DNA from 2 places in the Thermoanaerobacterium sp. PSU-2 genome. Region 2 is predicted to be linked to the other one. Evidence: riboswitches for the same ligand, from Rfam matches in the RefSeq annotation. Region 2 holds a riboswitch; the other holds the start of a gene.
The links. A riboswitch is a leader RNA that binds a small molecule or an ion and turns the genes downstream of it on or off. The one in region 2 is predicted to bind cyclic di-AMP.
Positions count from the first base shown of each region.

Region 1 (3,815 bases), on a different contig from region 2:
CAGCATGCCACTTGCGCTTTTATTTCCTTTAAGATGCGGTGCGTCTAAAATTCCCAATTTTATCGCCAATGATAGTGTATGTGGATCTGACAGCGGATCACTGCATAGTGTATTAAGATCCTTTATGGCATTGATTATTACCATCGCATCATTTATTAGTTCCTCTTTCCTCTTTAAAACATCTAAATCTTGAGTAAAATCAAACATGCCAGATAAGGTATTTTTTATTACAGCTTTTACAATCTTCACACTTTCTATTATATCATCTGGCGTAGCAGCATGATGTGCTTCACAAAAACCTACAACATGATATATGTGAGGCTTTATCGCCATGGAAAGATATGCGCTGGAAGCAAGCTGCCCTTTTGCCTCAAAAAGATCCTGCGGCATGCTTGCAAGCCCTGCCCTCGCCTGTCTAAATACCCTAAAGTTATCATCCTGAAGGCTTTCAACAAGTTCTATAGATGCCAGCATTTTAGCAAGGTCCATTTTAGGAGATGTAGCCGGCGGAACGTTAAACATAAACTGTGCTATATATGTCTTTACACCCATTCTCTTAGCATTGTACGCTGCAAGATAGCTTGCCGCCACATAAATGGCATCATGTGCATCTCTAAGCCCCCAGTGATGTGCTTCATTTACCTCAACGGGTATGTTTCTGTCGCCGTGCCACTTCATCAGCATCTGGTTCTCTCTAATGGATTCTTCTACTTCTCTTGGTCCCCTGCCATCTAGTACATTGTACCAGCAAAGGGGTATAGCTGCCCAGGCATTGTTTATCGTGTCTTTTAACACTTTTGCCATTTTAAAGACATCATTCGTTCCACTGTAACATCTAAGCAGCGGATAATTTCCACGCCTTGACTCATCGTAAAGTCTTTTGAATTCTTCTTCAGTCCTTATAGGCACACCACCTGCCCCATCAAGCGATGCTTTATACTTTTTATCAAAAAAGTGCTCTTGCGTATTTTGATCAGGGGCTATAGATATCACATCGAGAATTTTTTCTTCCGCAATCCTCCTTACACCTTTAAGCGTATCATCATACGAAGGCAACCCAAAGTGATGCCTTATTATAGGATAAGGATAGCTTTTCTCAATCCTTTCAACCACATCTTTACCATATTCTATTTCGCTATGTGAAGCTTTCTCTCCTCTTAGGTATGAAATTGTGTACTCATCACCAAAAGTTCCATCAAAAATTTCCTCAAATATTCCTGACTCTTTTGCAACTAAGCAATTGGGCTCTGTGCCTCCAAATATCCATCTAATATTGTTCAAACCATATTTTCGTATTTTATCTTTAAGCTCATTCAATATGATTTTCAGTGTTTCTGGAGTCAGTCTATAACTTACACCTACTATATCAGGTTTCTTTAAAGTCACTGTATCTACCAACTTATCAATAGATGTAGCAGGACCTAAAAAATCCACTTTATACCCTTCCTGCTCTGCCATATTTAAAAATCTATATACTCCCGCAACATGGACGTCATTTTCTATAGAAGCTGCAATAATATATTTTTTCATGCGACAGTGATCTCCTCCTTTAACCCCTCTATCATTTCCTTTATTTCTTCTACGCTTTTCCCTTCCAATCCCAGTTTCCCTACTGTGCGCCCGATTTTCCAATAGTTCACCTCATGCATACACGATGCCAAATGAATTATGGAATCTATAGTATAAGTAGGAATGCCTAATTGTTTGCCAATCGATGAAATAGGCACCAAGCTCATTGGCACATCTTCAAAAATGTACCTACTATTAAGATTTTTTGGCGCAAGCAAGCCTCTATAAGCATCTGTCTTTTGAATCGCATCATACAGATTGTCTGCAATAACGCCGTATGCATCTTTAAGCCAATCAAGCGCTGTAACAGCATTGACACCTAAAGCGTGGGCAACTGCTATTCTCTCTCTGTCCATTCTTTCCAATATTTTAGCAACTGATGGCGATATCCCTTCCAAATAATATTGAAAATCACCTTCTGTAGTCTCTATTCTTGCAGAGTTCAAAAGTGTAGGCGCTGGATGAAAGATAGAGCCTATATTATTCAAGCTGGTCTCTAAAACATTTTCAGCAGGTACTATCTGCGAATAAGCCAATCTCAATAAATCAACAACATAATCAGCCTTCCAAGCCGGTATAGATGCCAGTGAAACCACATCTTTTATCCTGAAAATTTTTGAAATGCCATTATTCGATCTGCAAGCATATATAAACGTATCAGTCTCTGCTACTACCACATTTATATCGTCTCTAATTTTAACAATGTTATAAAACTCTATAGCGCCAAAAGTTCTTCCCGGATTCAAAACTATTATCTGATCATTTCTTAAGTGTGGTAACATTTCATAAGCTATGTCACTGTGTCCAGACGCAGGAACAGTCACCATGATTATGTCTGCATCTTTTATAGCATCTTCCATATCGTCAGTGACCATATTAAGCTTTGCAAATCCATCTACAACGCCTTCAAGATGAATACCACCATTATTTAAGATAGAAGCTAATTTTTCACGAGATCTGTTATACAAATTGACTGTAAAACCCTTTAGCGAAAGATGTGCTGCCATCGCCTGCCCACCATTGCCAGCACCAATGACAGAAAAAATAGGTAATCTCATTTAAAAACCTCCTTCTATTTTAGGGTATTAAAAAAGCCATAGAGAAAATCTATAGCTGAAACCCGGCAACTAATAGAAGGTAGTTGTACCAAATATATTCATGCTACTTCCTCCTCTTTCAACGCTTACGAGGTTAGCTGACGGGTTAGGGTCGAAAGATAACCCCTCCATACAAATGGATTCACCCCAAAATTGGTTTCCCCGCTTCATACGAATTCAGCGTTATAGCATATTATTAAATTAATTAAATTATACCATAGCAAAATTCCATTTGCAAATATATTAAAAAAATGTAAATTTTGTAACAAAACTGTGTCTAAATTTATAAACACTCTGGTTGCAGTGGGCGGTTATTTTTCTGTTAAAACTAAGAATTGCTATGAGTGAAATATATGATCTGCTTCTTAACCAATAACTTTCCAAATAAAATTCTCTTTTTACATCTATTTGCGATACCATCTCAAATAACATTAAAATAATCGAATCATTATGTTTACCAGAAGATCTATCAGAAGAAATTTTGAAGTAGAATGAAATACATCTTTCATGCTTTTAGAGTTCAGTCTAACAGTATGCTTAAAAAATATTTTTTATCTTCTCTGATATTTGTTTGATAACAGCAATTGATAGAAGCAAATTATTGCCTCTATAAAAATAAAAGCACTCCTGCAAAATAAGCAGAGGTGCGCTATAAATTCAGATTTTTTTCTTGAGCAAATCGAAAATAAAAAATCCACACTGCTTTCATAATCCTATAAATTCCTTGCTAATTCTTCTAAAAGTTGAGAAGTGGCGCTTAATTCTTCTATGGATGAACTAATTTCTTCAAAAGCAGTAGCTTGTGTCTCAAAAAATGAACTTGATGCATTTATTTTGTCAGAAATACTTTTAATAGATTCCTGTATTTTTTCCAATATTGAGTCTATTCTACTTATTGATTCACTGCTGCTATTAGATAGCTTTCGTATCTCTTCAGCAACTACAGTAAAGCCCTTACCTTTTTCACCAGCTCTTGCGGCCTCAATGGCTGCGTTCAATCCCAATAAATTAGTTTGTTTAGAAATATTCTGAACAAATTTTAAAATATCATCAGTGCCCTTTGTATTTTCAATAGCTTTATTTACTTCTTCCAATATCTTAGTATTAGAATTAACCACAATTTCGACTCCAGAGGAAACCTCTTGAATG
Region 1 is NZ_MSQD01000007.1:91,397-95,211, forward strand. Features, by position in the region: gene BVF91_RS07300 (cobalamin B12-binding domain-containing protein) at 1-1,530, opposite strand, end outside; gene BVF91_RS07305 (NAD/NADP-dependent octopine/nopaline dehydrogenase family protein) at 1,527-2,627, opposite strand; cyclic di-AMP (ydaO/yuaA leader) riboswitch at 2,736-2,859, opposite strand; gene BVF91_RS13570 (methyl-accepting chemotaxis protein) at 3,380-3,815, opposite strand, start outside.
Region 1: another riboswitch for cyclic di-AMP. It lies ahead of BVF91_RS07305 (NAD/NADP-dependent octopine/nopaline dehydrogenase family protein); the one in region 2 lies ahead of BVF91_RS04250 (C40 family peptidase).

Region 2 (3,815 bases):
TTGCCTTGATTCTGTCTTTGGCTTTTAAGGGCTTTATATAGTTTATATTCATCTCCAGAGTCACCATGTTTTTCCCCATCGTCTTTGCGGCAATTCCCATAGCTGTATCCATGAGAGAAAAAAGTACACCGCCGTGAGCAATCTCAAAGATATTTAGATGTTTCTCGGAAATCGTCATTTCCATCGTCACTCTACCACTGCCAAGCTCAGCAATCTCCATGCCGATTAGATTGTGAAACTGAGCTTTTTGATTCAACTCGATTATTTCTTTGAATAATTCTTCATTTATGCCGAGATTTTTAGCTTCCAAGTATACATCATCCTTTCAAGCCGTTTTACATAATTATATCATTTTTTATCAAAAATCTTAATCTATCTAAAGCTCTGTCTTTAAGTTTAACAACACTCTGGTAACCTACTCCCAATTCTTTTGATATTTCAACAAGTGTCTTCCTTTCGAAAAAGTAAAGCATTATTATGTTTTTCTGCTTTGCAGTAAGTCTATTCAAAGCTTCCTTTAAATCATTTCTCATGATATCATTAAAAAATTTTTCTTCCGGAGTAAGTTCATCGGCTACCATCAAATCGATGATTTCATCTTCATCATCATCTGCCTTTGCATTCAAAGAAAGAAAAGATTTTTTCTTCCTGTAGGCATTTAAAAAGTAAAATTTAAGCTGCATACTTCCATATGCTATGAATTCTTTGCCTTTTTTCTCATCAAACTGATAGATAGCAGCAATAAGCACTTCTCTTCCGTCCTGAAGCATATCATCAAAACTGTCGTATGGAAACTTTTTTGCTAATTTTATCAAAAGAGGATGAAACTTTTTTAAAATCTCATAAACAGAATCTTTATCACCACTTTTAGCCTTAAAGCACAGTTCATTATAACTTATCATCTACTACACACCTCACATAAAGTGAGGACCGGTCCCTTTCAGTGCAGCACTGTGCCTTAATTATATTAAACGAACAAACGTTTTGGTAATTGCGAGTTATAAAAAGTCATCGCAGAAAATTTATAATAATCAGTTATTTATAACATTACTTGCTGATAAATCAAAGATTTCCCTTTAAGACTTTATGGCATTTCCAAAAATAAAAGAGGCGTATATGTTTTTTTGATTTAACATATACGCCTCTATATAGATGCTCTCTTTTAACCTTAATAATACCTTCTTGCACCAATATAGTACGTCCTAAACCAACCGCTAAAATCCGCAATAGCAGCCTTACCAAGTGAATCGCTCATGTGTATTAAGCGGTTATCACCTATGTATATACCTTCGTGCGTAGGACCACCGCCTGATGTAGAGAAAAACAATATATCGCCTGGCTGAAGTTCAGATAAGCTTACAGCTCTACCACCTGCATACTGGTCATACGTAGTTCTACCAATGCTTTTTCCAGCCTGCCTAAACACGTATTGAACAAATCCAGAACAATCAAAACCTGCAGGTGTAGTACCACCAAAAACATAGGGCACTCCAAGATATCTTTCTGCAATGCTTACTACGTCAAAATTTGATGGGCGCTCATAGCCACCCCTTGATGAAACGCCAGTTACAGTCGTCCTATTTAATACAGCCTCTGTAGCTGGTCCTACAATTCCATCCGGAGATAATCCATATCTTTTTTGCAATGCGATCACTGCGTTCTTTGTCATACTACCAAATATTCCGTCAATACCACCTGTGCTATAGCCAAGCCTGTTTAACGTTTGCTGCAAGCTAACCACCGCTTGTCCTCTTGAACCATATTTCAAAAGCTCCATTGCAAATGCACTTGGCGCTTGCATAAGTGTTATTGACACTACTGCTGTTGCAACTATTTTTTTGTAATTCAACTCATTCATCCTCTCTTTATGCCTACGAGGTTAGTTGACGGGTTCGGTAAAGAGCAACCCTACCGCATACGCGGATTCACCCCAAAGATATCCCCCGCTCTTTCGATTAGGCATATTTTATTTTAATAAATTTAATAAAAAATTTATATTTTTAATAATTAATTAATATTATATAGGCAAATTGTATCAAAGTCAATCACATTCCATAAATTACCTGAAGATTGTAAGTTTCTCATGGTTATACTAATTAATGAATATCGAAAGAAGGTGAAAAAATGCGTTCAATGTGGAAAGGTGCCATTAGTTTCGGCCTTGTCAGCATCCCCATAAAACTGTATGCAGCCACAGAAGACAACTCTATACATTTTAGACAGCTTCACAAAGACTGCAAATCACCCATAAAATACGAGAAGATCTGCCCTGTTTGCAATAAAGAAGTTTCTGATGAAGAAATCGTAAAAGGTTACGAATATGAACCAGGAAAATTTGTCATCATAGATGAAGAAGACTTAGAGAGAATTCCAAAGTCAACAGTTAAAACGATAGATATTATCGATTTTACAGATTTAAGTCAAATAGATCCCATATATTTCGATAAGACATACTACATCGCACCAGATGAAATAGGTGCAAAACCATACGTACTTTTAAGAGATTCTATGAAGAAATTAAACCGTGTAGCAGTTGCAAGAGTCGTCATACGATCAAGACAAGATTTAGCCTGCATAAGAGTTTTCAATGACAACTATATGGTAATGGAAACAATGCACTTCCCTGATGAAATAAGAAGCACAAACGAACTTCCACCTATCCGCAATGTAGATCTTCACGAAAATGAGGTGAAAATGGCTATAAAGCTTGTAGATACTCTGACATCTGATTTTTCTCCCGAAAAGTACGATGACAACTACAGAAAAGCTCTGATCGAAATAATCGAGTCGAAAATTCAAGATAGAAAAATTGAAATACCTGAATCGCCAAAGGAAGAAAATGTCCTGGACCTTGTAAGCGCATTAAAAGCCAGCATCGAATCAGTAAAAGAAGAAAACACGGCAAAAAAATCAAAAAAGAAAAAAGGTGCATAAAGATGTCCCTGATGGATGAAAAAATCCCTCCTATGCTGGCTGTATCAGGAAATGTATTTGACGATCCAAATTGGGTATATGAAATCAAATGGGATGGTTCAAGGACAATAGCATTTCTTTCATCTTATACAAAACTTCAAGACCGAAGGCTTGTAGATATAAGCCACCTATTCCCAGAACTTATAGATGTAAATAAATGTCTAAAATCAAATGAAGCCATACTTGACGGCGAACTAATCGTTATAAAAGACAATAAACCAAGCTACAGAAACATAATGATGCGAAAACACCAGCAAAACAAACTAAAAATCGAACTTTTAAGTAAATCCAATCCCGCAATATTTATAACATGGGATGTAATATATGTTGATGGAAAAGAACTATTAAACTACCCACTTATTAAGCGCAAAGAAATCTTAAGTAAAATCGTCAGTGAAAGCAATCTAATAAGGATATCTGATTATATTTTTGAACACGGCAAAACTTTATTTGCGGAAACTGGTAAAAAACAACTGGAAGGAGTAATGGCTAAAAAGGCAGACTCAAAATATTACTTAGGAAAAAGAAGTAATCTATGGCAAAAATTCAAACATCACATAGTACTAAACGCTGTAATATTGGGTTATAAGGTAGATAAAACGGCGTTAGTCTTGGGCCTTTACAACGATGATGACAAACTTGTGCACATTGGAAATGTAGAATCTGGAATATCGCAAAAAGAATTATCATCGTTCTTAGAGGTTGCCAATGATCTGAAGGTCAACCCTGAATTTTACGGTCTTGCCATTAACAATGTTCAATGGATAATGCCTTTTATTGTATGTAAGGTTAAATTCATGGAATGGTCAGAAAATTTCAAAATGAGAGCGCCATCTTTCTTA
Region 2 is NZ_MSQD01000004.1:19,972-23,786, forward strand. Features, by position in the region: gene BVF91_RS04240 (PaaI family thioesterase) at 1-310, opposite strand, end outside; gene BVF91_RS04245 (sigma-70 family RNA polymerase sigma factor) at 336-902, opposite strand; gene BVF91_RS04250 (C40 family peptidase) at 1,169-1,849, opposite strand; cyclic di-AMP (ydaO/yuaA leader) riboswitch at 1,855-1,972, opposite strand; gene ku (non-homologous end joining protein Ku) at 2,125-2,934, shown strand; gene BVF91_RS04260 (ATP-dependent DNA ligase) at 2,937-3,815, shown strand, end outside.